2 regions of the Ferrimicrobium sp. genome follow, and region 2 is predicted to be linked to the other one. Evidence: riboswitches for the same ligand, from Rfam matches in the RefSeq annotation. Region 2 holds a riboswitch; the other holds the start of a gene.

Region 1 (4,423 bases), on a different contig from region 2:
TTGGCAGAAGCTGAGCTCCCACCGTTGGTCTGTTGGCTCCGGGAAGCAGACCGGCACGCCTGTCGCACTGAGGTAGTCGCGCAGGTTCAGGCTGCCAACGAGCCACGCAAGGTCGTCGCGAAGCGCCACGAAGAACCTGACGATTGTATCGAGTCCATGTGCTAACGCCACGCCGATCTGACCGAGGGCAAGGTTACGGAGCTCTCGAAGGGTCTCGCTCCCCGCTTGATCACGCGGGGCGATCTCGATGCGATGCTTGGAAGTAAGGGAAAGTGCCAAGCGATCTCTCCATCCACGGCCTTCGAAGGGAGCCTCGATGATGAGGTCAGGGTTCGTTAGGTTGCCGGGCCCGAGTGTGGCGCGAGTCACCAAACCGTGCTCAAATTTAAGCTGTTCAAGCTCGATCTCGAGCGAGTTGAGGTAGGCGCTGTCAAAGTTGTCGCGAATGGTGGTGAAAAGAAGTCGTAATCCCTGTGATGACACATCACCGCCTGGTTCTTCTATCCGTTGTGCGAGAGCCCGCAAATCCGCGATGAGGAGTGCCAGGATCTCGCGAGAACGAAGAAGCTGTGAGATCGGGGCTTGGGGCCGTGTTGCATAAGCGGTGCGCCGTTCCATCTGGGCGCCGTGTTGTGCGATCCGAGCGAGGTCGCGTACCAATTGTGGGTGGGCGATCGCATCGGTGACGAGCTCTTGGCGCCATCGAATGATCGATGTATCCGTTGTGGCGTGGACGAAGACCGCCTTCGCAACTCTGGCGATGTCGGCATCGCCCGCGGCCATGGCGTCGATGATCATCGGGAATCCCAGGTCTTCGAGGGTTCGATCGTCGGTGAACGGTACCGAAGGTTCCGTCGTCCCTGGTGGCCAAAGAAGATGCAGCTCAATCATTCGGGACACCAGTGATTAATCCATATTGAGCGGCGAGTTCAAGAGCGAGTGCCCGTCCTTGCGGGGGCCGACGCTCGAGTCGAAAACTCCGTTCAAGCGTCGTTTCGTCGCTGAGTGCCACCAGTGATACGACACCCGGTGCCTGCACGGCAAGTGCTTCAACAAAGGTCACGATGATACAGCGCACCTGTTTTTGTTGACAACGTTCGATGAGTAAGCGACCGAGGATGACTGCGTCGTCAACACTGGTGGAGCTAAAGACCTCGTTAGCAAGGAGCAGTGCCTGTGCTTTCGCATCACCAAGGAAGTGCTGCAGGTTGATGATCTCCTCCTCGAGTCGCCCGGTCATCCGATCTGCGGCTTCCTGTTCCGAGAAGATGGTAGCAATACTCGGCGGTGGAGTGAGTTGAGCAGCCGAGGCTCCAACAGGCAGTCCTAACGCAGTGATGAGGTAGAGCTGGCCGATCGAACGCGTGTAGGTTGTCTTGCCTCCATTGTTGGGTCCCGTGACGACCGTGATCAGCTCGTCGTCATCGAGATGCCACTGATTGGTCACTGGCACCGTGTGGTTTCGGAGTAGATCATGTGCGAGTGCAAGGTCGTAGATCTGTTCAGCGTGCTCTTGGCCAGTTCCACGATTCAGCTTTGGTACAACCCAAGGCAAGCCCGCACCCTCGAAGGCAAGGATCTCTTCGATCCATGCGAGATAGAAGACCAGTTCACGCTCTATTGATGCGACCCAAGACGGGAGAAAGGTTTGGTGGGCGTTGGCAAAGGCACTGAGATGGGCGAACTGATCTGGGAAGATCCGTCCAAGGATGACCAGAATGCGATCGTCGATATGCGTACTTGAATGACGAGAGGCTGAGGCGCTCATGACCTGTGCATTGTTGCCGCCAAATCGAGCGAAAAGACTCAAGAGGTGATCACGATAGCCGCCCGCCCGCGCCCCGTCTTCGCTGCGCGCCCCGTCTTCGCTGCGCGCAACGGTGATCGCATTGTCCTCGAGAAGGAGTTGATAGCTTATGCGATCGAGTTCGGACGCCACCGACTCAGCGTCTCGGGAGAGCTGGAAAAAGTCATTCGTTTGGCTCAGTGTTACCAACGCATCCCGGAGTCCCGTTAGCCCCGCTGAACTCCAGGATGTGGTGCCTAGGTGAGTGAGAACTGATTCGATACCTCGCGTGTAGGCCAAGACAGCGTCGAGCAACCACCGCTCTCTCCCGCTGGGTTGGCGGGCTCGCTCCGCCGCTGTTAGGAGTAACTCGACGCGTTCGAGACACTCACAGAAGGTGAGGATTGGTAGCCGATTACCGGCAACGAGGAGATCGCCGGCAACGTCTTGACGGTAACGAATCGTAGTATGGTTCTGGGGCAATGTCGTGAAGTAAGGGAGAAGATCAAAGGGTTCGAGCCCCTTGTTGATGGCCGCGAAGAGGCGGTCGAGTGCGAGGTCGGTCAGGACAAAATCGTCAATGGCGCGACCGATATCAGCCGTGGGGTCCACCAGACTCTCCGGAGCGTTGATTTCATCAGAGTCTGCTTGTTGATGGCTGACCAACTGACTCGTCTTCCAGCTGGTGCTGGGATCACGTCGGATCATTTCTCGCAGATACACCTTTGACAAGAGACACTCCTTTCGTTCTATGTCGCTGTCATAGGAGTCATCAGTCGGAGACAATCGGCGAACTCCATCACCGATGGCAATCCTAATGGGTTGGTGGCCGAGCGTTGACGAAGGAGGGTGGCGGCCAGGGTGGCGTGCGTATGTGGGCGAACCGCGGTAGCTTGGTGAGGGAATACTCGTCGGGCAGGAGGGTCGCGCTGATGGCTTTGGTGGAGGTGGAGAATGAAGGGTTTGTTCGGATCATAACCATCAATCGCCCTGAGCGTAGGAACGCGATCGACTACGAGACGGCGGAACGCCTGCAGGAGGCATTCACCGTCTTTGCTGGTGATCGTGATGCTCGCGTTGCGGTGCTTGCCGGAGCTGGGGGAACCTTCTGTTCTGGAGCAGATCTTGTGGCGGTTGCAGAGGGATCTACTAATCGACTGGAAGAGGATGGCCATGGCCCGCTTGGTCCGACCCGCATGCGGATGAGCAAGCCGACGATCGCCGTCATCGATGGTTACGCCGTTGCCGGTGGTCTCGAACTGGCGCTCTGGTGTGATTTGCGAGTGATGGAGGCGGACGCGATCGTCGGAGTCTTCTGTCGACGCTTTGGCGTGCCGTTGGTCGATGGTGGCACGGTGAGACTACCGCGTATCGTTGGCCTCGGTAGAGCTCTGGACATGATCCTCACCGGTAGGGGAGTCGGTGCCGAGGAGGCGCTCGCGATGGGGCTGGTCAGTCGGGTGGTCCCCGCTGAACAAGGACGTGCCATGGCTATCGCCTTAGCACAGGAAATCGCAAGATTCCCGCAGGTCTGCCTCGTCAACGATCGGGCCTCAACTTATGAAGGTCTTGAGATCCCATTCGACGAGGCATTACGTAACGAATATCACCATGGTCGAATCTCCTTTGCGGCTGACGGTCAGGAGGGGGCGAGACACTTCAGGGCTGGTAAGGGGCGTCATGGGATATTCGATGACTAGGACGTGTGCGTCAGTGATGCATTCGGCTCGCTGCGTAGGTACTACTATCGACCCATCTGGTGCACATGGTAGGGATCGAATGCCTTGATTGCCTAGGCTCGGTAGTGATGGCAGACAAAATTGATCAGCGTTGCTCGGATCGAGACCGTGACGAAGCGGCGAGTCAGCTAAGAGAAGCCTTGTCGACTGGACGCCTGGACCGCAACGAGTTCAGTGATCGTCTAGATGCAGTATTTGCCGCAAGGACGATGGGCGAACTGGCGTCAGTGCTTAAGGATTTGTCAACCGATCTTGAGCACGGATCAAGCGCAGTTGGCACCAAGCTCGCATTGTCGCTCTTCGGTCACCAAGCGATTGTGCCAGTCCATGCTAGGACGATTGTGATCTCCCTCTTTAGTCGGTCACGGGTCGATCTCACCGTACTCCCCGAATCGGCAAGACGGCGAATCATCGCCGTCTCACTTTTTGGATCGACAAACATCGTACTCAGTCCGGAGCAACGTGCCCGGCTCGATGGGGTCGCGATATTCGGCAGAAAGCATATGAGCAAACATGCCCGCACCCAGGGTGCACCAACTACGGTCGAGGTCACGTGTCTCTCGGTTATGGGGTCCGTTGTTGTGGCGGCAAAGCGACGATAGTGTAGGGCATTGCGGCTATACGTCGGTCTCTAGTTCGTTCTGCGCTGAATTTGGTTCTCGGGTAATGTCTCGCCTTGCGAATCACCGCGTCGGTTCTCTGGGATCGCACGTGCACGAGCACGTCAAAGTAGTATTCTCGCTTCTCAATGCGCCGCCTGAGTTTGCCCGTTGGGACACATCTGGGCTGGGGATGGTTGCGTTTAATGGTCAAGGTGATAGTAGGGCGACCAGGGAGAAAGTGGATTAGTTTGGCCCTACTTGTCGCGTCTTGGCTCGTGTTTGCCGATGGCGTTTGA
Region 2 (4,423 bases):
CGCAGAGCCTTGCGGCCGAGGGCCCGAGAAGAACATCTTGCGAAAGTGGGTCATGAAACCAACAAAGATGACGATCAACGCCACACCCATAACACCAACTGCCCAAGGGTTAGCGCTCGCGATTCCACCTCGAGCGATGGTCAACTCGCTTAGAAAGAGGCCAAACGGAGGAGCCCCTACGGCGGCTACCGCCGCGGCGAGCCAGGCGGCACCCATGACCGGAAAACGATCCCCGATACGACGGATACCAGCAATCTGTCGAGTGCCATAGGACTCAATCGCATTGCCGGCACCAAAGAACACTGCGGACTTGGTGAGCGAATGATTGACCATCTGATACAGTGCGCCAACGGTTCCGAGCACCCCACCAAAGCCAAAACCGAGAGCAATGATTCCGATATGTTCAACACTCGAGTAGGCCGCGAGTCGCTTGATACCTCGCTGGCGCGTGATGAACAATGCAGCCACCACCAGGCTTGTCACTCCCAGCAGCACAAGGGCCCGGCTCGCATCCCCACCCATGCTTGTTCGACGCAAGATTCCGAGGTAACGTACGATCCCCAACATCGCGCAGTTCAAGAGCCCACCAGAGAGCATCGCCGAGACCGGAGTTGGACCTTCGCTGTGGGCATCGGGTAACCAGGTATGCATCGGAGCGAGGCCAGCCTTGGTGCCATAACCGATGAGAACGAGCAAGAAGGCCACCAGCAGCAGCGTTGGATCCGCCTTAGGGGCAATCCGTTCAAAACTCTCCCATGTCATCGGATAACTGGCGCCTCGCACGAAGGTGCCTGCAAAATAGAAAAGAACGGTGCCGATCAGGGCAAGTGATAACCCTACCGCAACGATGACCAGATACTTCCAAGCCGCCTCAATGGCACGTCGGTGCGGCTCTAATCCGACAAGAATGGCACTGATCAACGTGGTGAGGTCAATGCCTACCCAGTACAATCCAGGATTGTTCTGAATCGGCGACAGGATCATCACCAGGGCAAAGCAAGCGAACAAGCTATAGAAGATGCGCAGCGAACGCGGCGAACGCCCCTGACCACGGAGATAGCCACGGGCGTACACGGTTGCAGAGAGATAGACCAACCCTAGACACACCAGCACCCACACCCCGAATGGATCGATCAACAAAAGGGAATCAACACCGACGACACCACGACTAGGCACAATCACTAACAGCCAAAGGATGAGCGCAAGGTCCACCACGGCGGCCGTGAGGTTCACCGACTCCGCTACGACAGGTCTCGGAGCGATGAGCGACAGTAGTGCTGCCGCGCCGGTGACCGCCAAGATGATAAAGACAAGTATCCAAATCATCCGGTAAGCTCCTTCATGACACGAACATCAGTCACACCCAGGTGACTGCGCATGGATCGGACCAACACGGCATAGGTGGCGATGATAATGAGCAGGTCGAACAGAAAGACGATCTCAAGAAAAAACGGCAACCCGGGCACGAGTATCACCGATCCGGCAAGAACCCCATTCTCGATCATCAAGAGACCCAGCAAGCTCGACAGCGCTTCGGTTCGCAGGGTAAGCATCAAAAAGGCGATGAACTCGACACCCAAGAGCACCGTTAAGGCAAGGACATCGATCGCTGGCATGCCGAGCAGTTGGTGATGGATCTCCTCCGCGATGACCAACGCCAAGATCACCAGAACTCCGCCAATGACCAATGTCGAACTCGATCGCAGTATCGGTGCTTGTTCCCGCCCCACTCCGGTGCGATCCAACAATCGAATGACCAGGAAAGGGATCAACAAGCCTCGGATGACGATCGTGAGCACTGCGATACCATAGAGCAACGGATAATGTCCCCAGAGCGCCACCACCACCGAAATCGCTGCGATGACCCAGGACTGCACGGTGAAGGCATAGACGTGGTTGCGCACCCAGTGCGAGCCAAGAATCGCAAAGCTCAGAATAAGTACGACAAAGAGTGCGAGGCTCAAAACTGCGATGACGATTGGGTGGTGTGCTATGAGATTCATACCACCTGCCTTGCGACCACGGCCAGAACCGCCAAGACGAGGGCGAGAGCAAGTGGTTCCTGGTAGCGGAAGAACCGCAATCTCGACTGAACCGTCTCCACCACTACCATGACAACGGCGACCAAGAGCCACTTGCCCAATAGAACCACCACGCTCAGCGCGACCGTTGGGACCGATCCATTCGAGGAGAGCCCCCAGGGGATGGCGAGGACGTTCACAAAGATCGTGTAGAGAATGGCCTGTTTCATCCACGACGACCACCGAATGAGGCCAAGCATCGGACCCGAGTATTCGAGAATGCGTGCCTCTCCGATCATGTAGACCTCGTAATGAATCGAGGAATGGATTGGCAGTCGCTCAGTCTCCACCGTCAGCAAGATCAAAAACGCCGCCACGAAAAAGAGATGGGCGGGACTGAGATAGATGGCAAGGCTCGCCACAAGAAGGTGATTGACCACGAAAGGAAGCATCGACTCCGCCAACAATGTGATGCCGATGAAGACCATAATGAGGCTCGGTTCAGCAAGGATCGCAAGGATCGACTCTCGCGAACTGCCCATACCTCCAAAGGGATGTCCGGTATCAAGTCCCGAAAGACTCAGAAAGAACGCCGCCAGCGTCAGAATGAGGCCACCACCGAGTATGTCACCGATGTTGGAGAGCGGCAATGGGAAGTTTGTCAAAACAGGGATCAACATCGGCACAATCATCATCGCAACAAAGGCAACGATCGGTGTCAGCCAGAAGATGAACGATGCGGTCGTTGGTACCAACTGCTCCTTGTGGAAGTACTTCCATAGATCTCGATAGGGCTGTACTATCGAGGGTCCTTGGTTTCCCTGCACACGCTCTTCGGCAGCAACGATGAAACCATGGACCAATGGCGAAAGCAACAGAATAGTCAGCACTTGGGAGACCTGTAGCAACACCTCGCTCACCGGCTAGCAACACCTCCGCTTCGACACACCCTCTGCCCCAACAAGCCCACATCAACCGCGGGCCCGCGACTACAACTCAGCAGAGGAGTCATCAGCCGATGTGGCGTTGCAAGGTGGACTCCATCACCCTTTGGAACCAGCGTAGCCGCTAAGGATCGCCCCTGTCAATCCCTACGTTCCTTCGAGGAAGGTGCTAGTACGATGCCTTCATTCTGTGGGCCGTACTGGCCTACCTGTGGGCTGCCTCGCTCAGCGCAGACTCGCCAGCGCCTAGGTGCTAATCGAGACCAAGAATGAGCGAGCACTCTGGCCAAGCCGACCATCCACCTTGCCGTTGCTCGACCTCGGCAGCCTGGTTCTGTGTGGCGGGACTCGCAGCCGACGGTAACCCAGCAAACCTGAGTCCCGTCCACGTCGAGGGCGAGAATTGGTAGGCGCCGAAGTAGCCATTGCCGGTATTGTCCTGATAATTGCCCCCGGATTCACAGTTACGCAACGCAGCAAAGGCCTGCGCCGATGGTGGCGCGGGCGTTCCTCCCCACTGGCTGCCAGCACCTCCACTCGAGACCGCAACACTGACCCCTGCAGCGCTCGGTGCACCCTGGGCCTGGGGTTGTGGCGTGACCGCCTGTTGTTGGGCGGCGGCCTGTTGTTGGGCGGCGGCCTGTTGTTGGGCGGCGGCCTGTTGTTGGGCGGCAGCCTGTTGTTGGGCGGCGGCCTGTTGTTGTTGGAGCAGAGCGGCTTGTTGGGCAGCTTGTTGGGCAAGCTGCTGTTGCACCAGCGCTGCAATCTGACCGTGCACCGAAGCCAACGCAGCCTGTTCGTTGGCGACTCCTGATTGGAGCGATGCCAGGTCCTGACTGAGCGACTGCTGTGCCTGAGTCGCGGCCGACACCTGATGCGCATCATAGGCCACAAGGGCGGTGACGGCCTGCTGATCCCGCTGGTAGTTGGTGATAACGTTCACGACGTAGCCACTCGCCACACTCTCATAGGTTGACTGAGCTGCCACACTATTCTGATCGGTGTTGAGGGCATTGATAACCCCACTCGAGCCCGAGGCATCCGTAAACTTCGCGATGGCCAACTGCACTAAAAGACTTTTCTCGCCAGCCATCTGAACTCGCTCATGTACTAGTTGAGCAGTTCCCCGTGCCAGATTTGCGCGATCAACGGCAAGCTGATGACGCGCAGCACTCGCCTGAACGGCCACTAGACGAATCTCGGCAGATTGAGCTGAGATCTGGGCACTGAGCTGGGTTGCTTGCGCTTGGAGCGTCGCCTGAGAAGCACTCGTCAACTGCGTGGACGGGGCAGGTATAACCACCACCCCAATCAACCCTGCAGTGAAAGCAAGTCCCTTAGCAACTGTTCTCACTGGCATCGCCCCGTTAGAACTCCATCCTTCGTATTCCTTCATCTTAGCCTGGATCCACCGCCTCACCCCGGTTTCGGGGTGAGGCGGTGGCCTGAGGCCGTGAT

What was found. Region 2 has a riboswitch for fluoride ahead of M7Q83_RS09985 (NADH-quinone oxidoreductase subunit H). Riboswitches for the same ligand answer to the same signal wherever they lie in the genome.
Region 1: linked by a shared signal. The riboswitch ahead of M7Q83_RS13675 (hypothetical protein) and the one ahead of M7Q83_RS09985 (NADH-quinone oxidoreductase subunit H) in region 2 are both predicted to bind fluoride.

What each region holds. Positions count from the first base shown of each region.
Region 1 is NZ_DAHXOI010000051.1:2,001-6,423, forward strand. Features, by position in the region: gene M7Q83_RS13670 (hypothetical protein) at 1-891, opposite strand, end outside; gene M7Q83_RS13675 (hypothetical protein) at 884-2,509, opposite strand; fluoride riboswitch at 2,543-2,599, opposite strand; gene M7Q83_RS13680 (crotonase/enoyl-CoA hydratase family protein) at 2,719-3,486, shown strand; gene M7Q83_RS13685 (DUF1707 domain-containing protein) at 3,594-4,127, shown strand.
Region 2 is NZ_DAHXOI010000015.1:780-5,202, reverse strand. Features, by position in the region: gene M7Q83_RS09995 (proton-conducting transporter membrane subunit) at 1-1,326, opposite strand, end outside; gene M7Q83_RS09990 (hypothetical protein) at 1,323-2,003, opposite strand; gene M7Q83_RS09985 (NADH-quinone oxidoreductase subunit H) at 2,000-2,941, opposite strand; fluoride riboswitch at 3,017-3,078, opposite strand; gene M7Q83_RS09980 (transglycosylase family protein) at 3,219-4,361, opposite strand.